DNA from 4 places in the Paenibacillus sp. FSL L8-0333 genome. Region 1 is predicted to be linked to each of the others. Evidence: riboswitches for the same ligand, from Rfam matches in the RefSeq annotation. Region 1 holds a riboswitch; each other region holds the start of a gene.
What was found. Region 1 has a riboswitch for cyclic di-GMP ahead of NYE72_RS21005 (thiamine pyrophosphate-binding protein). Riboswitches for the same ligand answer to the same signal wherever they lie in the genome.
Positions count from the first base shown of each region.

Region 2: it holds a riboswitch for cyclic di-GMP, as region 1 does, so the genes downstream of both, NYE72_RS10520 (DUF6612 family protein) here and NYE72_RS21005 (thiamine pyrophosphate-binding protein) in region 1, are expected to answer to the same signal.
Region 3: it holds a riboswitch for cyclic di-GMP, as region 1 does, so the genes downstream of both, NYE72_RS03210 (transglutaminase-like domain-containing protein) here and NYE72_RS21005 (thiamine pyrophosphate-binding protein) in region 1, are expected to answer to the same signal.
Region 4: it holds a riboswitch for cyclic di-GMP, as region 1 does, so the genes downstream of both, NYE72_RS01885 (anti-repressor SinI family protein) here and NYE72_RS21005 (thiamine pyrophosphate-binding protein) in region 1, are expected to answer to the same signal.

Region 1 covers NZ_CP150186.1:4,679,216-4,684,421, forward strand. The annotation lists gene NYE72_RS20995 (YafY family protein) at 142-1,098, shown strand; gene NYE72_RS21000 (HAMP domain-containing methyl-accepting chemotaxis protein) at 1,220-2,470, shown strand; cyclic di-GMP riboswitch class I at 2,645-2,741, shown strand; gene NYE72_RS21005 (thiamine pyrophosphate-binding protein) at 2,897-4,537, shown strand; gene NYE72_RS21010 (carboxymuconolactone decarboxylase family protein) at 4,548-4,916, shown strand; gene NYE72_RS21015 (hypothetical protein) at 5,124-5,206, shown strand, end outside.
Region 2 covers NZ_CP150186.1:2,397,870-2,403,075, reverse strand. The annotation lists gene NYE72_RS10530 (CapA family protein) at 1-764, shown strand, start outside; gene NYE72_RS10525 (NADH-dependent flavin oxidoreductase) at 842-2,005, opposite strand; gene NYE72_RS10520 (DUF6612 family protein) at 2,118-2,966, opposite strand; cyclic di-GMP riboswitch class I at 3,084-3,175, opposite strand; gene NYE72_RS10515 (response regulator transcription factor) at 3,489-4,160, shown strand; gene NYE72_RS10510 (HAMP domain-containing sensor histidine kinase) at 4,157-5,206, shown strand, end outside.
Region 3 covers NZ_CP150186.1:731,523-736,728, forward strand. The annotation lists gene NYE72_RS03195 (glycosyltransferase family 2 protein) at 1-34, shown strand, start outside; gene NYE72_RS03200 (GtrA family protein) at 21-428, shown strand; gene NYE72_RS03205 (class D sortase) at 531-1,190, shown strand; cyclic di-GMP riboswitch class I at 1,310-1,392, shown strand; cyclic di-GMP riboswitch class I at 1,467-1,547, shown strand; gene NYE72_RS03210 (transglutaminase-like domain-containing protein) at 1,561-2,370, shown strand; rRNA gene NYE72_RS03215 (16S ribosomal RNA) at 2,738-4,295, shown strand; rRNA gene NYE72_RS03220 (23S ribosomal RNA) at 4,559-5,206, shown strand, end outside.
Region 4 covers NZ_CP150186.1:426,704-431,909, forward strand. The annotation lists gene NYE72_RS01880 (2-oxoglutarate dehydrogenase E1 component) at 1-1,723, opposite strand, end outside; cyclic di-GMP riboswitch class I at 2,194-2,278, shown strand; gene NYE72_RS01885 (anti-repressor SinI family protein) at 2,306-2,461, shown strand; gene NYE72_RS01890 (helix-turn-helix domain-containing protein) at 2,569-2,898, opposite strand; gene NYE72_RS01895 (TasA family protein) at 3,068-3,676, opposite strand; gene NYE72_RS01900 (signal peptidase I) at 3,767-4,357, opposite strand; gene NYE72_RS01905 (hypothetical protein) at 4,359-5,206, opposite strand, start outside.

The sequences.
Region 1 (5,206 bases):
ATTTGTTTTTCTCTAAATGTTCTATATTTAATCCTTACCTTATATAAGTATAATTCTTTAATATGACATCAACTGACATATATAATATAATAATTAATTAAGAACTGACTAACATTTATTAGGAGGAGGAATGTTCCCTTAATGAGAGCCGATCGTTTGTTATCCATCTTACTTTTGCTGCAAAATCGTGGAAAGATGACGTCCCGTGAGCTAGCCCAGACCTTAGAAGTGTCTGAACGAACTGTGTTTAGAGATATGGAAGCCTTATGTACAGCAGGAATACCGATTCTTGCCGAACGGGGACGCGAAGGGGGCTGGATGCTCACGGAAGGATACCGAACCTCGTTAACGGGTATGAAGCCCTCAGAGATTGCTACTCTGCTGCTGTCCGCAGACTCCTCGATTTTAAAAGATCTGGGTATACAAAACGACTTTTCTTCTGCCGTACTCAAGCTGGAGGCTGCTTCGCCATCTAGGACGAATAATCCAGCCAGTTACCTAAGCCAGCGCATCCATATTGATGGTGCCAGCTGGCACCCTTCCGACGAGACCTATCCGTTCCTATCTATCCTGCAGGAAGCTGTTTGGGAAGATCGTAAAGTAAAGATCACTTACCCACGGAATGACGAGACGAAGGAACGTTTTATTGAACCTCTTGGGTTAGTCGCAAAACGTGGAGTTTGGTATGTAGTGGCACGAACCGAGGATGAAATGCGGACTTTTCGCGTGTCAAGATTAATACAAGCTGAAGCAACTAATGAATCATTTGTCAGACCTGAGACTTTTGATTTAAAAAGCTACTGGGAACAGTCGACTTTAGCTTTTAAAGCAGCTCTGCCAAAATATGTAGTGAAATTAAAGGTGAATGAGTCTATTCTTAAAGAATTACAACGTGAAAGATATGTAACTATAACTTTAGTAGAACCCTCTGCTAATACTGGGTGGATGAACGTAGAGGCCGAGTTTAATACTATAGAATCTGCCTGTCGTATCGTACTCTCTTTTTCTCCTTCAGTTATTGTTTTAGCTCCTACCGAACTAGTAGGGATGGTAAAGTCTGCTATTAAAACAATTTCCACAATATATGAGGAATTTTGACATGAATTCTAAATATCTACTACTTAAAGAAGATTTATGACACTTCTCTATAGACCAATGACCTATAAATCCCCTATAATAACACCATTACATAAAATTTAATAAGGGGGACATTTTACCAATGAGCTGGATGCACAAACTTCCGTTAAAACAAAGAATTGTTGCCGGATGTTACCTCGTTGCCGCACTGTTTGCTATTCCTGTCTTAGTTACGTTAATGATTCTAGGTCAATTTCTCGTAGGAATTATACTAGTAGTTGTTCTTGCAGGTCTGACTTTACCTGTTGCTCGCTTCGTGGAGAGAACGCTTACATCATCTTTTGATGATATTGCTAATGTATCTCACAGTATTTCGAAGGGGGATTTCACTAGCAGAGCGGACGAAAATGGTTCAATGGGTGACGTAAGCCGCTCCTTTAACACAATGATTGATAAGCTCAAGAAGATTCTGACCGATGCATCGCAGATCACCCGTCAAGTAATGGATGCAAGCCGCGGAATCGAAGATAAGAACCAGAACCTGAAAATTGTTATGGCACAAGTAGCCTCTTCTTCTACCGAGCTCGCTCTTGGTGCAAATGAAATATCTACGGATATCGCTGATATGACAGAATCCATTAAAGACATTGAGACCAAAGTATCCAATTATACGAACTCCACCAAAGAAATGAACAGACGTTCAATACATACCTTAGAACTTGTTGAGCAAGGGCGCCAATCCGTAGATACACAGGCTGAAGGCATGCGTAAAAACATAGAGGCTACACAAAAAGTGGCTGATACTATTGAAGCTCTCTCACAAAATGCCCGCGGGATTACGATGATCACCAAGACCATCACAGAGATCGCTGAGCAGACCAACCTGCTGTCACTCAATGCCTCCATCGAAGCTGCTCGTGCCGGAGAGCATGGTCGGGGTTTTGCCGTTGTCGCTCAAGAGGTTCGCAAGCTTGCTGAGGAATCTACGGCTTCCACAAAAGAAGTATTCGGTTTGGTCCGCAGCATTGAGTCAGATATTAAACAAGCCATCGATAATATCGCCATCAATGAAGAGGTTGTGCAGGTTCAGAATGAAATGATCACTCAATCTGCCCATATTTTCGCACAAATTGTACAAAGCGTGCAGTACATTACCGAGCAAATCTCTTCATTCTCTGCGGAGAGTGATCTTATGCTAGAAAGTGCCTTGAAAATTTCCAGTGCAATTGAGAATATCTCAGCAATCACCGAAGAAACCGCTGCAGGCACTGAAGAGGTATCGGCGGCTATGAATGAACAGATTAATGCCCTGCAGTCTGTTGCAGAAGAAACGGAAAAAATGACCCAGGCCGTATTTAATCTGCAAAAAACCATTCATATCTTTAAATTCTAGTTCAAAACTATCAACTGCCACCTAAGCTGAGTCTTAGGTGGCAGTTTTTTTCGCGAGGCAAAACTTCATCTCTTGGACAAGACTTTCGTCAAATTTCGAGTTTTTTTAGCGGATTATGTTGACAAAAATTAATGAGGAATATATTGTAAAGGAAAATTATTCTTATCAACTATAAATTAATATTGGCAAAATCCTCGAAAGAGGATGACGCAAAACCATGGATCTACAGCCTCATTTTTTCGTTTGAGGCCATGATTGCCAGGTTGCAGAGGAACCAGGACGGCTGAACTATTGTTCAGTCTTAGCGGCGCCTTATGCCACCAACCTGTGCTTACTATAGAGCACAGGTTTTTACTTTTTGAGTATATTGATCTATCGTATCTATTCGGTAGATTAATAACTAATATATATCAAAAAACTTGTGAGGTGTTTCTTTTGAAGACAGTCGCAGATTACATGGCGGAAGCACTACGTAACCTAGGAGTCACCCATTCTTTTGGGATCATTGGCAAATCGATTTGTCCAATAGTTCTAAAGATGGTCGATTACGGTATTGAATTTATTCCCGGCAGACATGAAGCAAGCTCCGGATTCGAAGCAGCAGGGTATGCGCTGAAAACGGGTAACCTAGGCGTAGCATTTGGTACTTCTGGTCCTGGTGGAACTAACCTGCTCACAGCAGCAGCTCATGCGAAAGCTAACAACCTACCTGTCCTGTTTATTACCGGCCACCAATCCATTACAGAGCTTGGAATTCCTCAATGTCAGGACTCCACCTCTTTTCTGGCTGATTTAGCTGATATGTTCAGACCTGCCACCTTGTTCAGTAAATTGGTTGAACGTGGGGATCACTTTGGTACTATTTTTAATCATGCGATTTCTGTGGCCCTGGCCAAACGGGGTCCTGTTCATCTTTGTATTCCTTTTGATGTACAAACTGAAGTATTGGAAGAATGCAATATTGTAATCCCTGAAAGAGAGTCTCTAATTAGTCAAGCAAATATCGATAGAGTCATCGATGCTATTCAAGCTGCTAAGAATCCTTTGATTATTGCGGGTAAAGGAATTAACCGCTCCGGAGCACATAAAGAGCTTGTTCAACTCGCAGAAACTTTTAATATTCCTGTAGTAACATCTCCTGGTGGAAAAGGGGCTATAGTCTGGGATCACCCGCTCTATCATGGTCCTATTGGCGTTGGCGGTTCGACCCACGGGGATGATTTATTGAATAAAAGCGATCTGTTTATAGTGCTTGGATCACGTTTAAGTGATATGACCATCTGTAATCTTAAACGGGAGAATCATCCAGCAACTTTAATTCAATTTGATATTGATCCAAGCTTTGTCGGAAAAATCCTATTGTCCAAAACGATACCGGTCACTGGGGACCTGCGCGATAATTTGGTGCACTGCCTAAATCATATTGACCCAAGCACAATCACCAAACGCGAGGCTTTGGCCGATGCTGATTATTCAGAAGAGCTTCCAACCCTCAAGAATCTTTCACTGGCTTCAGTAATGAGCACTTTAAGTGATTTGATCCCTTATAATAATTCAATTTTCGTTGATGATGGAAGCCATGGATTCCACGCTGCAAAATGGTACAAGGTTAAGAAACCGGGCAGCTTTGTTTTTGATGCTTATTTTGCTTGCATGGGTAATTCGATCGGCATGGCTATTGGTGCAAAAGTTGCAGCTCCTGAAGAAACTGTCCTCTGCATTACAGGTGATGGTTGTTTCATGATGCTCGGCGCTGAGATTAACACCGCTGTCTGCAAAGATATCCCTGTCATCTTTATCGTGGTCAATAATAAGCAACTAGATATGGCTCTTAAGGGTATGGAGAAAACCACAGGTCGTATCGATGGAACTCTATATGAAGTACCAATGGACGCCGTGAAATTCGCTGAATCTCTAGGTGCTAAAGGCTACAAATGTGAGACTGCGGATGAATTCACAGCTGCAATTAAAGATGCGGTAGCTCTAAACCATGTTGCCGTTATTGAACTACTAACAGACCGTGATGAAGTCCCTCCGACTGCACACCGTACTTTGAACCTAAACTAGGAGGCTAACCATGAAGGAAAATATCAACAGTGGTCTCAACCACTTCACGAATCTATCAGGAGACTATGGCGCAAAAGCACTAGCTCCAATTAAAGACCACTTCCCTGACTTGGCTGAATTTATTATGGGGAATGCCTATGGCGATATTTTTCAACGTAATACTATAGCCCCTGACTGGAAGGAAATCGCAGTCATTTCATCTTTAATTTCAATGGGTCAATTCGAACAGCTGGGTGTTCATTATGTTATGGCCCTTCGTGTTGGAGTCACCGTAGAACAGCTTAAAGGCATTCTATTACACTTAGTACCCGTTATAGGGGCACCTAGAATCATCACAGCTTTTAATATCCTGCTTGCAACCATAGAAGAAATCCAATAACCCAACAGTTCGACAACAATATACAAAATTCGACTTTATTATTGCATGCACTTGAAAAATATGCCTATAATAGAGTCGGAATATCCCAATACTTGCTGTATAGTGTCGAATTTTGACTTTTATAAAACAGCTAAGTGGATATATAAAGGGCTGGATATTGCAGTCGAACTGTTTTGGACAAATTCAATCTATGGGAGAGATTTAGGCATGGGAAGTTTCGTTTTGAAGACAGACACTGCAAACAAGGTTATTAACATTGAGTTGGATGGAACATTTTCTGAAGAAGATGG
Region 2 (5,206 bases), 2.3 Mb from region 1:
AGCAAGCCGGATTCGACGTATTAGTAACGGCCAACAATCATTGCATGGATTATGGTGCCCCGGGTCTGGTTCGGACGTTACGAGTTCTAGACCGTAATGGAATCGACCACACGGGAACAGCTAAATCATTAGAAGAATCCAAGAGAACTCTTATTAAAAACGTCAAAGGAATTACGATCGGCATCCTCTCCTACACAGCAGGAACCAACCGAATTCCTGTACCAGTGAGTAAGCCATGGCTGGTTAACCGGATATCTACGCCCAAAATCATTCGGGAGATTCGAGATTTAAAAAAGAAAGTCGATCTAGTCTTGCTTTATCTGCATTTCGGAAGCGAATACCGTTACACTCCAAACAAGAGGCAAAAAGAGCTGGTCAATCTCTTCTTTAAAAATGGCGCCGACATCATACTGGGGTCTCACCCACATGTTCTACAACCGTTAGCGCTTCGTGGAAAAAAACAATTCGTTATTTACTCATTGGGGAATTTTGTTTCGACTAAACTAATGAATATTCCTTATACACAAAGCGGTATCATTCTTACGCTTAAAATAAAGAAGGATGAAAAAGGACACACGAGTATAACTAACGTAGGTTACATTCCGACTTGTGTAGATCGAAGAATAAAAAGCGGCAGGAAAATTACAGAGATCATCCCCATCCGCGACGCATTAAAGAGAAGCGACACCGACATAAAAACAGAACGGCGAAATCTCATGAATCGAATGTTGAAACATACGACAACAATCTTAAAGAGGGAATAGAGTCGTTACAGAAAAATAACGTTCCGCGGAATTACCGCGGAACGTTATAGATATAGCGCTCAAAACTGTGTTTGGGTTTAGCGTAAACGATCAGGCATCATTAATTTAAGGAATTCTAGAATACCATTCTCTACTACGAGTTCTTCTCTATCTTGATCAGCAAGTACTCTTCTGATGATATCTTCTTTACCCTCCAGCACTTTACTTGTCCAATGAGGATCAATGATAAGAGAACGTCCTACTGCTACTAATTCAGCATTTGTCAACGTGTCCTCTGCGTCCTGTTTGGTACGGATATCTCCGACCCCAATTAAAGGTACACGGCCATTGATTTTCTCATGTACATATTGCAGGATTGATTTTTCTTTAAAATCTTCTGATGCAGATACTTTCTTAAAATCCCCTAATGAAATATGCAGATAATCTAGCTTTTTATCAGCTAATTTATCAATAAGATAAAAGGTATCGGTGATTTTAATTCCAGGCTCTTCATATTCTTCTGGAGAAAAACGATAGCCGACAATAAAATCCTTAACCTTTGAATTGTCAACGACAGCAATAACTGCATCCACTAATTGGTTAATGAAATTAAATCTTTTCTCTAAGCTTCCGCCCCATTGATCATCACGACGGTTGGAGTGTGGAGAGAAGAACTGTTGGACTAAATATGTGTTTGCTCCATGAATTTCTACCCCGTCAAATCCAGCTTGAATAGCACGTTGAGTCGCTTTTTTAAAATCCTCAATTACACCGAAAATTTCATCTTCTGTTAATGCTCTTGGAATTTCTGCATTCGGACGTTCGGCAGCAATGGCGCTGGAGGAAACTGGTTGTACGCCACGTAGTATTTTTGAATCTGTCATTCTTCCTGCATGGAATAGTTGTAAAATAGCTTTTGTTCCATTTCGTTTAATAGTAGATGCTAATCGGCTAAGGCTAGGAATAAATTGATCGGAGGAAACACTAAGTTCACCTTCCCATCCTTTTCCACCCTCTTGTACATTTGCTGCCGCAGTGATGACCGCACCTACTTCGCCCGTTCTTAGTGAATAGTATTTCAATTCATCTTGTGTTACTACACCGTCATAAAAGCTCATTCGCGTGGTCATTGGAGCCATAACCACTCGGTTTTTTAATGTCAGTCCTCTGCGAAAAGTTAATGTTGTGTCTAGTGCTATCATCTTTTTCCCAACTTTCATTAAATTATATTTAAACAAAATATTATATACATGCGCATACATATAAATTACAGCAATGATTTATTCTTGTCAACTAATAAACAACTACTGTTGAATACAGCAAAAAGCACTGTTCAGCGGAACAGCGCTTTTTGCTCGATATGAATCGTCCTTATTATTCTAGTTCGGCCGGTTTTACAATGGCTGTACCTTTATTATTCTTGGAGTATTTAGCTTCAATTTTCGTGGTGTATGTATCTTTTGCTCCATCACTTACCAGCACATAACTCAGATCGACTGTCAGCTTTTCCGTTTGCCAGGTCTTAGTATTGACGAATAATTTCCACGTTACGCTTTTGGGTTGAACTGTCTCACCATCCCAGAGGTTCTCCTGGTCATAGAGTTTGATTATCCCCTTAGCTGCTGTCGGATCGGTTACCGTGAATTGTAAGACCGTTTGTGCGCCAGCCGTGCTGACTTTCATGGATTTTTTATAACTTTTGACCGAATCAAGCATGGAAACAGGATCGTATTGGCCTTTAGAGTAAAAGGCATCCCATTCCGTTTTCTCCAGTCCAAGCCAATACTGTGCATCAGGATCGATCGGCTCCCCGTCATCGTCGTAACCTTCATCTTCAGATTCATCGATCAGTTCACTTCCGTCTACAAGATAGTAAAACTCCTTGTCATTGGCATATAGACTGTACGATGTTTCTAAAAGACTACTAGCGACAGTGCCTGCTGCGGCAAAATTCGGCAGACGGTTGATATCCAGCTTCAGAGTGTTGGTGTTGCTGATACGCACCCCGCCGCTTTGAATATCCTGTTTTTTGGTCACATCCAGATGGAAATTCTTTATTGCTTTGGAGGCTGCCGTTACTTTGCTGATCATCTGATCCGCGGTTACTACTGTTGAGGTAGCTGCAGACACTACTCCTGGATTAGACATCCATCCGATCGTTCCGGACAGCAATAAAGCACCTACTGCCAAACTAGTACCTATTGTTTTGAAAAAACTGTTCATGTACTTCCCCTTTCGGCCCCTTGCGATAATGTAACGCCGTATAGGTCGAAATAATAAAAGAGCTCAAAATAGACTACATATTCTTAGAGCTATCCTTTATGCTTCATAAGACATCCCTATGGCGGCCTGGCGATCATTTCCTTCTGTCGAAAGGCTTTAGACCCATGGCTTTGTGTCATCATCTTTCGATGATTTTACCTTTAACGCGGACATTCAATTAGTTTTAATAGATTAGGGACGCATGTCCCACCGCTAATTTTATCATGGTTATAATTACCTGTAAACGACTTATCTTCCATTCGAATTCGCTATGATACTCAGAAGAAATACTAAAGTTTTGCATTTTTCCAATTCGTCCAAGTTTTCCAGATATCTGAGGTTCAGCTGAGTTATACTATCAATCCGTTTCGGTATATCACTATGCTATGATAAGTATGTTTTTTAGTTTCTCTATCCATCCAAACATTTTCTTAACATATAACTCTTATAATTATTTTAGTTTTCTTAGAAAGGATGATTTTCATGGTTAATATCCTTGTTGTCGAGGATGATATAAAGCTTAATCAAATTATCTGCACCTATCTTTGCAATAATGGATACGACGCTAAAGGGTGTTTAAACCCACGAGAAGCATATGATTTGATGTATAACAGCCTGTATGACCTTATCATCTCAGACGTTATGATGCCAGAGATTGACGGCTTTGAATTTGCGGAAACGGTTAGGGCTATTAACAAAACGATCCCCCTTCTTTTTGTTACCGCTCGTGATGATATTTCCTCAAAACAAAAAGGGTTTCGCGCTGGAATTGATGATTACATGGTCAAACCGGTCAATATGGACGAACTGGTAATGCGTGTGGGCGCTTTACTTCGACGTGCAAATATTGCCCACGAAAAAAAACTGAGGGTAGGAAGTCTTATGATGGACGCGGATGATATGACAGCAACGGTAAACGATGAGGAAATCCCTGTGACGGTACGGGAATTCAACATACTCTACAAAATGCTTTCCTACCCCAAACATACCTTTTCCCGTGCCCAGCTAATGGACGAGTTCTGGGGCATTGGCAGCGAAACCAGCCTGCGTGCCGTAGATGTATACATCGTCAAACTTCGCGACAAGTTCTCTTGTTGTGTGGACTTCAAGATCATGACAGTGCATGGGCTTGGCTACAAGGCAGTGCTGCAATGAGTAAGAGGCAGGAGCAGCATGCCCGGTTCAAGTCCAAGCGTTTTTCATGGAAAGAGTTTTTGTGGACCTTTATTGTGCTGTCCACGCTAACAGCAGGTCAAGCACTTATATACGACGCCTACATTTCAGTAGAACGCGTTCCAACTCAATACATCTTTGGAATCACTGGATATTGGATCATTGTTGCCTTCATTTTTTGCCTTGTCACCGCACGGCAAAAGTACATCGCCTTTGATAAACCCATGCGTAAACTCAGCGAGGCGGCAAACCAGGTAGCAGAGGGAGATTTTTCAGTCTATCTTGAGCCGCTTCACAGAGCGGATAAAAAGGATTATGTAGACGTGATGTTCGAGGATTTTAATAAGATGGTTGAAGAACTGGGCAGTATTGAAACCCTCAAAAATGATTTTATATCGAATGTATCCCATGAGATTAAAACACCATTATCCGTCATTCATAGTTACGCAATGGCATTGCAAACTGTTGATTTGTCGCCAAAACTTCGAACGGAATATACTGAAACTATCATTTCGGCCTCCCAAAAATTAACGACACTGGTGATCAATATTCTGAAGCTAAACAAATTGGACAATCAGGAGATTAATCACGTTGCAGAGCCCTATGATCTGTGCAGGCAGCTATGCGACTGCGCCCTTACTTTTGAAAATTATTGGGAAGAAAAGAACATCGAATTTGTGGCGGATATAGAGGACCGTGCTATCATTCATGCCGACGAAAGCATGCTAGAGATCGTATGGCTTAATCTCCTCTCCAATGCTTTGAAATTCACACCCCCTGGCGGTAGCATCACCTTATCGCAGACTTCAGATGAAGATACAATTACGGTTATGGTATCAGATACTGGCTGCGGAATGGACGAGGAGACGATGAAACATATTTTCGATAAATTCTATCAAGGCGATACTTCTCACTCCGGGGAGGGTAACGGCCTTGGTCTTGCTCTTTCACTGCGTGTTATTGAACTAGTCGGTGGAACCATATCTGTTAAGAGTGAGCTACGCAAGGGCACGACATTCACAGTCCAA
Region 3 (5,206 bases), 2.9 Mb from region 1:
GGACCGCCGGAAGGACCACAATGATGTCAGATAAGAACTTGCGTGCTGCATTCATACAGTTCCTTAAATTTAATGCCGTAGGTTTGCTCAATACGCTTATTGATTTTGTGATTTTCACATTGTTGAATTCACTAGGGATGGTATACGCATTGGCGCAGGTGATCTCCTATAGTGCAGGTACGGCGAATAGCTTTATTTTGAATAAAAAAGTAACCTTTCGTGATCGCAACCGGGGGAATAAAGAAGGCTTCGACCGCGTGCAGCTGGTCAAGTTTATCGTGCTGAATCTGGTAGTGCTCGGAATATCACTGCTGCTAATGCATCTGTTGACAGACAGACTAGGTATTCAAGTCTTGATCTCCAAGGTGCTGGTTACCTTTATCACGGTGATCATCAATTTCTTTGGAAGTCGTAAATGGGTATTTTAAACATTAATTTCAGGCAGAAGGAGTTGCTATGCTTAAAGGCAAGTAGCTGTTTCTGCTTGATTTGTATATAACCATAGAAACAATATACGGAGGTGAATAACATTGCGTAAATTCTCCTATCTACTCATACTGGCTGGGATACTTATCATGTTATATCCGACAGCTAACGAATGGTACAACGACAGGCAGCAGGAGAAGTTATTAGAAACGGCTGAACTAAGCACTGCCGATAGTACTCCCCAGCCAGATTTGAAGAGCAGGTATGCTGAAGTTACTCAGCTGTTAGCAGAGGAATCGGTTCTGGATGCTCAGGCACAGTCCCAACCCCAAGAGACAGAAAAGCCTGAACCGGAGATTGAGGTCGGTGGCAAAGTAATCGCACTAATTGAAATCGGTAAGATTGATTTGAAGCTGCCTGTATTAGAAGGGGCTACAAAAGCTAATATGAAACATGCTGCAGCCCATATGAAAGAAACGGCACCCCTTGGAGAGATCGGGAATGCTGCAATCGCGGCGCATCGGGCTAGAACTACGGGTCGTTTGTTTAACAGATTGAATGAGGTTGTTGTGGGGGATGTTATCACGGTAAAGACTAGTGATCAGGTGTTTAACTATGAGGTATACGATATTTCTGTTGTAGATCCGAGTGATGTCTCCGTTCTTGACGGGAATGACAAGGATAAGATTCTTACTCTGATTACATGTGATCCGCTAGTGAATCCAACGCATCGGCTGATTGTTCATGCTAAATTAACAAAATGAGAATAGTGAATGACAAGAAAACACAAATACCGGGAGATATTTATAAAATAATGGGTAATCTAGTAAATTAGGTCTTGTTCACAACTATAAATATGATAGTATTATACTATGAAAGCTAAACACGATAACGGCAAACCTTCCGAAAGGTAGGGACGCAAAGCTAAAGGGCCTTTTCCCGAAAGGATGGCAGCCAGCTACCGAATGAAGAGGCTTTTTTTGTTTGTTTCAAATGGATTCTATCAACTATATCTAGTAAAGCTAGAACAGATAGAGCTTATACGATAACGGCAAACCTATCGAAAGGTAGGGACGCAAAGCTAAAGGGCCTTCCCGAAAGGATGGCAGCCAGCTACCGAAAGGAGTTTTATCCGTGAAAAAGGTTTATTTTATGCTGGTGGCGTTGTTCGTCCTAATGACTTCAGTTCCGGTAAGTACAGCTCAAGCTGCAAGTGCAGATGCCAGCTGGTTGATTACATCCAAAGTGGCTCAAGGTGTTATTGGTATTAACTATGATATTCCGAAAGATAAAAGAATCAAACTCATGATCACCAAAGATAACAGCAGCTATACTTATAACTTGTATGCTTCTGGACAAGCTGAGGACTTCCCTTTGCAACAAGGAAATGGGACTTATAAGGTTTCTGTTCTGGAGAACACAACCGGTAATAAATACAAAGCGTTATATTCCGAAGTAGTAGACGTAACCATGAGTGACTCGAATTCCGTATATTTGGGCTCCGTACAGAATGTGAAATGGAGTTCTTCTGATAAAGCGATTGTCAAAGCTAAACAATTAGTACAAGGTAAAACAACAGACGAAGAGAAAGTTAAAGCGATCTATAACTATGTAGTTGCGAATGTACAATATGACTACTCTCTTGCTAATAGTGTAACTACTGATTATATTCCAAGCATCGATAAGACATTGACTACTAAAAAAGGGATTTGCTATGATTACGCTTCTCTTTTTGCCGCAATGCTGCGGAGTGTAGATGTTCCTGCTAAGTTGGTAATGGGGAATACAAGCTACGTTACGCAATATCATGCCTGGAACGAAGTATTGCTTAATGGGAAGTGGGTTACCATTGATACTACAGTGGATGCAGGACTTGCAAAGAGTGATAAGAAAACCGATTTAATTAAAGCCTCAAGCAAATATACTGCGGCAAAATACTATTAAATTCGTCGCTATAAACATAACTCTATTAAATAAACAACTAGCTTAATTATTAAGCTAGTTGTTTATTTTTATATTAGGGGTTGCTTTTCTATTAATAGTTGGGGTATTATAGGTAAGCGTTGTTAGACAGCGTACAGGCGATACAAACGAGGCTGATAAAAAGCTTCGAAAAATAAAGCTTGCATTTCTGAAAACAACATGATATATTATAAGAGTTGCTGCTGAGACATTAAGCGGCGTCAACGAGAACTTGATCTTTGAAAACTGAACAACGAGTGAGTAGGAAATCACGCAAGTGAAATCCAAAATTAGAGAATTAATTTTCTCGTCAGATGTTTCAAAATGAGCATATCGCTCTTTTCAATACTAATTGGAGAGTTTGATCCTGGCTCAGGACGAACGCTGGCGGCGTGCCTAATACATGCAAGTCGAGCGGAGTTACTTTGAAAGCTTGCTTTCAAAGTAACTTAGCGGCGGACGGGTGAGTAACACGTAGGCAACCTGCCCTTCAGACTGGGATAACTACCGGAAACGGTAGCTAATACCGGATAATTTCTTTTTTCTCCTGAGAGAAGAATGAAAGACGGAGCAATCTGTCACTGAGGGATGGGCCTGCGGCGCATTAGCTAGTTGGTGGGGTAACGGCCCACCAAGGCGACGATGCGTAGCCGACCTGAGAGGGTGAACGGCCACACTGGGACTGAGACACGGCCCAGACTCCTACGGGAGGCAGCAGTAGGGAATCTTCCGCAATGGGCGAAAGCCTGACGGAGCAACGCCGCGTGAGTGATGAAGGTTTTCGGATCGTAAAGCTCTGTTGCCAGGGAAGAACGTCCGGTAGAGTAACTGCTATCGGAGTGACGGTACCTGAGAAGAAAGCCCCGGCTAACTACGTGCCAGCAGCCGCGGTAATACGTAGGGGGCAAGCGTTGTCCGGAATTATTGGGCGTAAAGCGCGCGCAGGCGGCTATTTAAGTCTGGTGTTTAAACCTTGGGCTCAACCTGAGGTCGCACTGGAAACTGGGTGGCTTGAGTACAGAAGAGGAAAGTGGAATTCCACGTGTAGCGGTGAAATGCGTAGATATGTGGAGGAACACCAGTGGCGAAGGCGACTTTCTGGGCTGTAACTGACGCTGAGGCGCGAAAGCGTGGGGAGCAAACAGGATTAGATACCCTGGTAGTCCACGCCGTAAACGATGAGTGCTAGGTGTTAGGGGTTTCGATACCCTTGGTGCCGAAGTTAACACAGTAAGCACTCCGCCTGGGGAGTACGGTCGCAAGACTGAAACTCAAAGGAATTGACGGGGACCCGCACAAGCAGTGGAGTATGTGGTTTAATTCGAAGCAACGCGAAGAACCTTACCAGGTCTTGACATCCCTCTGAATCTGCTAGAGATAGCAGCGGCCTTCGGGACAGAGGAGACAGGTGGTGCATGGTTGTCGTCAGCTCGTGTCGTGAGATGTTGGGTTAAGTCCCGCAACGAGCGCAACCCTTAACTTTAGTTGCCAGCAGGTAATGCTGGGCACTCTAGAGTGACTGCCGGTGACAAACCGGAGGAAGGTGGGGATGACGTCAAATCATCATGCCCCTTATGACCTGGGCTACACACGTACTACAATGGCCGGTACAACGGGAAGCGAAGCCGCGAGGTGGAGCCAATCCCATCAAAGCCGGTCTCAGTTCGGATTGCAGGCTGCAACTCGCCTGCATGAAGTCGGAATTGCTAGTAATCGCGGATCAGCATGCCGCGGTGAATACGTTCCCGGGTCTTGTACACACCGCCCGTCACACCACGAGAGTTTACAACACCCGAAGTCGGTGGGGTAACCCGCAAGGGAGCCAGCCGCCGAAGGTGGGGTAGATGATTGGGGTGAAGTCGTAACAAGGTAGCCGTATCGGAAGGTGCGGCTGGATCACCTCCTTTCTATGGAGAATCGTTCTCTGCAATGAGAACATTCAAATCGGAAGCTCAGCTTCCAAAACTCAGGTTTAGGCCTGTTACTCACTCGTTGCTCAGTTTTGAGAGTTTAAGCTCTCAAGTAAGACTTGATCCTTGAAAACTGGATACCGAAACGAATTTGCGTTTTAGAACATCTTTTAGCAACTTGTGCAAACAAGTAAATGTTATTAGTGAGATGATTCCAAAAGAGAATGTCATCGTATGATATTTTCCTGCGGAAAAATCAAGGTTAAGCTAATAAGAGCACACGGAGGATGCCTAGGCGCCAGGAGCCGACGAAGGACGTGGCGAACAACGAAACTGCCTCGGGGAGCTGTAAGCAAGCTTTGATCCGGGGGTGTCCGAATGGGGAAACCCAGCTGTGGTAATTCGCAGTTACTCATACCTGAATACATAGGGTGTGTAGAGGCAGACCAGGGGAACTGAAACATCTAAGTACCCTGAGGAAGAGAAAACAATAGTGATTCCGTCAGTAGCGGCGAGCGAACGCGGAACAGCCTAAACCTAAGAGCTTGCTCTTAGGGGTTGTGGGACGTCTCACATGGAGTTACAAAGGAATATGGTAGGTGAAGAGGTCTGGAAAGGCCCGCGATAGAGGTAAAAGCCCTGTAACCTAAACTGTGTTCTCTCCGAGACGGATCCCGAGTAGTGCGGGGCACGTGAAACCCCGTATGAATCCAGCAGGACCATCTGCTAAGGCTAAATACTACCTGGCGACCGATAGTGAAACAGTACCGTGAGGGAAAGGTGAAAAGCACCCCGGAAGGGGAGTGAAATAGAACCTGAAACCGTGTGCTTACAAAAAGTCAGAGCCCGATCTATGGGTGATGGCGTGCCTTTTGTAGAATGAACCGGCGAGTTACGTTTAACATGCA
Region 4 (5,206 bases), 2.6 Mb from region 1:
CCTGGAATCCAGCTGGAACCGTCAACAGTTCACGATTGATCTCCTGCAGGCTGGAGATGGATACCGCTGTAGTGTTTGCCGCTGCGCGGTCCGTTTGTAGAGGAATGAAGGCTTTGGGTTCTTTTTTCTTATGATTGCCTTCCTTCATATTATCGTACGCACGCTGCAATACGCTTTCTGCTTCAGCATTCATCTTTTGCACGTCTTCGGCGGTAAGAACCTTTTCGTTTTTCAGTCTCTCTGCATAAACCTTGTAGACGGTCGGATGATTGCGAACCTTGCCGTAGACAATAGGTTGTGTGGTTTCAGGATCATCCATTTCGTTGTGACCATGACGGCGGTAGCCGATGAGATCAATTACGAAATCTTTTTTGAATTGATGGCGGTATGCGCTAGCTAAACGTACGGCTGCTACGCAGGCCTCTGGGTCATCAGCGTTGACATGGACTATCGGGATTTCATACCCTTTGGCGATGTCACTCGCATAATGCGTAGAACGGGAATCTTCACTTTCAGTCGTAAAACCAATTCGGTTATTAACAATGATATGGATCGTCCCACCATTTTGATAACCTTGAAGTTTGCCGATATTAAGCGTTTCTGCAACAATTCCTTCACCTGGAAAAGCAGCATCACCATGCATCAGCACCGCCATAGCTTTACTGGTATCAATCTTCGGCAGTCCTGCAGTGCTCCGATCTTCTTGTGCGGCACGAGTGAAACCTTCCACGACAGGATTGACGAATTCCAAGTGACTTGGGTTATTCGCTAGTGTTATTCTTGTGCGTACGGTTTCTCCTTCACGGACAGCACGGTCTGCACCGAGATGGTATTTCACATCACCTGTCCAGCCATAGTTAATGCCTGTGGAGCCTTCGGAAGGGAAAAGCTCCTTGTTCGGAGAATGATGAAACTCTGAAAATATGATATCATAAGGTTTGCCCAAAATATGTGCAAGAACGTTGAGGCGACCGCGATGCGCCATGCCCATCAAAATATGCTCTGCACCGTCATGTGCAGCAGCGCGTACGATTTCGTCTAACATCGGCACAAGAGCATCATTGCCTTCAAGACTGAAACGCTTCTGACCTACAAAAGTCTTGTGGAGGAAGGTTTCAAATTGCTCTACCTGAATCAGGCGGTTCAGGAGCTCTTTGCGTTCTGTATTATTCAGGGGTGCTGGTGAGCTGGTGGATTCTGCCTGTCTATTTAGCCATTGCAGTTCTTTTTCTTCATGCACATGCCCGAATTCATAGGCGATAGTCTTGGTGTATGCCTGACGCATACGTTGCACGGCATCCCACCCGGTATGCACATCATTCGGCGCATTTTCCCATATAAGCGTGGCAGGCAGTGCAATCAGGTCTTCGCGGGTCAGCCCATAGGTTTCAGGCTCAAGATATTTTGCCATGGGATTCTGATCGCGTACCAGCGGATCAATTTCAGCGGCCATATGGCCATATATACGAATATTGGCGATTAGCTTGGAAGCTCTTACTGCTTTTCTAAGCCATTCGGTGTCTCCCGAGATGCGCGGCTGAGGAGCCGGTTCGCTATCCGGAGTTAGGGGAGGGGGTCCCGAATTTGTAAAAAGCTCGCGATAATTATTTTCTACGGTGGAGGGATCTTTCACAAACTGTTCATATCTTTCTTGAATGTAGCCTAAATTGGGTCCGTAATACTTACTCCAAATGGATTCGTTATAGGGCTCTTTGGCTGCCATGAATACATCCTCCTTAACGGATGAACTCCATACGTGACATTTTGTGTCAACGCTTACTGGAGCTGTGATGATTGCGGTTTCATTTCTCATCTTATTGTGCTACTTTCAGCCACTGTAATCAATTCATTCTTTCGTCCAATACGTTCGCAAAATGGTATAGGTTAGCTTGTTCTAATGAAAAGAAGGGTGTTTCTTCTCATTACCCATTCTAAAGGCCTATTAAAATGATTCTATTATCCTTATTTTTAACTATTAGGTCAGTAAATATTTATTTTGCTAGTACAATTTATTTTATGTAACGGACGAGTATCGTGATAATCGGACAAGATCTTTGAAAAAAAATCTTTTATTTTTCGTTTTTAAAATAGAAAGTAACCAGGAATCGACACACTTTTCCGCTTTCTTTTTGTATAATGTTATTGCAGATAGTAATTTTATAGTTTTTTAAGCAGATCCTTTCGTGAAAAGGGTCCAGTAAAAGGTAAACTTGCCGAAAGGCAGGGGCACAAAGTCGCGGGTCTAAGGTAGAGATACTATGACAGCCGGATTGCCTGGGGACGTAAAATCTTAGGGGGAGATTTTTTGGAAAAGTCCAACCAGGGTAGCAACAGAGAACAGCAGTTTATTGATCTGGATCAAGAGTGGGTACATTTATTATTAGCAGCTAAGAAGGCTGGCATTAAGGCAGATGAAATCCGCCAGTTCTTTCATGAGAAAACTGTGCAGATCGTGCAGTAATACATTAGAGGGGTTACATATCGAAAAAGGGCACAGCGGTTCTTCGCTGTGTCCTTTTTCGATATGATTTAGTAGAAGAGAGGATCGTACCAGATTAGTAGGAAGTATTAATCCTTTTGATCGAGCTTCCATTTCTGATAGTCCAGAAATTCTTTGAATTCGCGTTTGCTAATGCCTGAGTCCATAGCTTCCTGCACCAATCGGAACCATTCCGAATCTAAATGTGATTCCTCTGCATCATTTGGTTCTCCATAGAGTAGGGCATGAATGGATACCTGAAGCGCGTCAGCGATCTTTTCGATAAACTGGATGGATGGATTGGATTGGATGTTTCTCTCCACGTTGCTAAGATACGACTTAGCCACATCTGCTCTGTCCGCAAGCTCAGATAGGGAGAAACCCTTGTCTAGGCGGAGCTGCTGGATACGTTGGCCCATATTCTGTGGCACTATGCTGACGCCCCTCCGTAATTTTTGTTATTAGTATAGCAAATATCAATAAATCGGACAAAGTTTATTGTAAAGAGAAGAGCAGCAATCTGCTTATCCGTGGCCGGATTCAGGATCTGCTGCTCTTCGAGTATTTTATTAAATTACTTTATTGATCTTAGTAGTCTTTTTTCGCACCTTGTTTAGCTACGAAATCCCAAGTCAGTGTTAAGCTATCGCCTTGGAAAATATTTTGATCTTGGTTATTTTCCACAAATTCGAATTGGACGGAGAAGCTGTCATTGGTACCGGCTTTAATACCGGATGCTTCGGTAAAGAGTTGATCCCAACCTGTATTTTTTACGAGATCCGGATGCTGACTTTTTAAAGCAGCAAGTGTAGTCTCATAAACTACATTTTCAGGAGAGACGATAGGTACCCCTTTATCATTATTTCTAAGGAATTTAACTTTAATGAACTCGGCTAAATCCAAGTAGTTATCTCCTTTAGCATCCGTGATTTGAGTCGATGTATTCAGAATGATAGATCCGATATCGAGCGAACCATCGTTTTTCAATTTGAAGGATTTAGTTACAGTATCACCTGGTTTCAGGTTAGGAATATTAACGATGACAGAAGGGTCGGAGTTCAGATCGAGTGTACCCGCTGCGAATGTAGCTGTGCTTTGCGCAGTGTCGCTAAAGTATGCGAAGGTTCCTCCGCCGATTAATGATAAACCCAGTGCTGCAGATGCTACGCCAAGACCCAATGTTTTCTTGATACCCATAATAAAATTCCTCCTCAAATTTGTGTTTGAATTTTTTATAAAATTTATATATTGTATCTTCCGGTTCGTAAGCGGAAGTGGACAATCAACTTAGGGCTGTGTTTCTGTTGGGGACGGTGAGGCTGGCAGTAGGGCAGTATTTTTCTTTTCTAATGCAGCTACAGCCTTCCAAGAGGTATACAGAGCATAGAGCAGAAGCATCAAGCCAGGCACGATCATGAGGACTACACTTCCAGCTTTGGAAACCGCGAAATTCATAGCGTAACCGACATAGGGTACAGTGACCCCGGTATACTGAGCTACAACATTCGCAGAACTGGTTGGGTTCATGTCGGGTGCGTCGTTGTTATCGCCTTTAGTGCGATAAACAGCTTCACCAGTAGCGTTATTGACGGTCGCTTCTACAATCCGGTGAGTAATGAGCAGATTATCTTCGTTCCTAAAGGTGATGACATCGCCTGGTTTGAAACGATTCATATCCCCTCCGGGTTTTAATGCGACAATTGAGCCTGTCTGAATTCCTGGTTCCATCGATCCTGAGAGTACGGTTTTGATCTCATATCCGAAGAAAGCAGGTTCACCACCGGAGGCCTTGGATAACACTACGGCTGCCACCAGCAGAATAAAGATCACAAGCATTAAGCTCGATAAGGTATTATTGATAATTTTTTTAATTCGCATCTTATTCTCCACCTTTCTCAGGTTGAGGGTCCGAAGGAGCTTGGGTTGCTACCGGCGGGGTAGTCGTACTGTCTTCCGCCTTTGGCGTCTCTTGTGGAGCCTCTTGCTGAGGAACATCTTTTGGAATTGTGAGCTCTTCACCAATTTCCGGCTTAACCGGGTCAGTGGCTGGGGCTTCAGGTTGTTCTTTATTTGGGGCTTCCGGAGCAGCTTCACCTGACGTTGGAGGGGTTGCCTCAGCTTTCGCTTTATCCTCGGCTTCTTGTTGCTTTTTCTCCTCAGCCAAACGTTCTTCTTCCTTCTTCGCTTCTTCTTCTTTCTTTGCTTGCTCTTCTTCTAGCCGAGCTTTTTCAAGCTCTTCTAGTTTTTGCTCGCGAGTCTGACTGATCATTTGGAGTTTATCTTGAAGGGTAGTGATACCTGAGGTTGCCGATTCTTTAAGGTTAGTCAATTCGGTATTTAGAGCTTCATAAGTGGAGGTGAGGTCGCTAGAGATCACGCCATCTGGTTGAGTGAAGGTAATCAGGAATGGCAGCGGCTGTGGGAACTCTCCTTCGCGTAATTCAAGTTGTCCATAAACATCACTGGTAACTACCGAAGCGAATGGAAGACCGACATCGTGTATGGAGGTTAGGTAACTAATAACTCCATTTAAGGAAGCATTCAAGGATTCCGAGATCACACCGCTTTGATTCAGGCTGCTTTGTAAATCTCTGAAAAATTGCTCATCCTTGATTTCTAGACAGTTTGAATCTAGAGAAGTCATATATCCTCCTATCTGGAAGAGTAAGGCTGCTGCTGCACTTAGCTCATTGTGGATTTGATTCCAAATTTGGCTGTTAGCCGCCA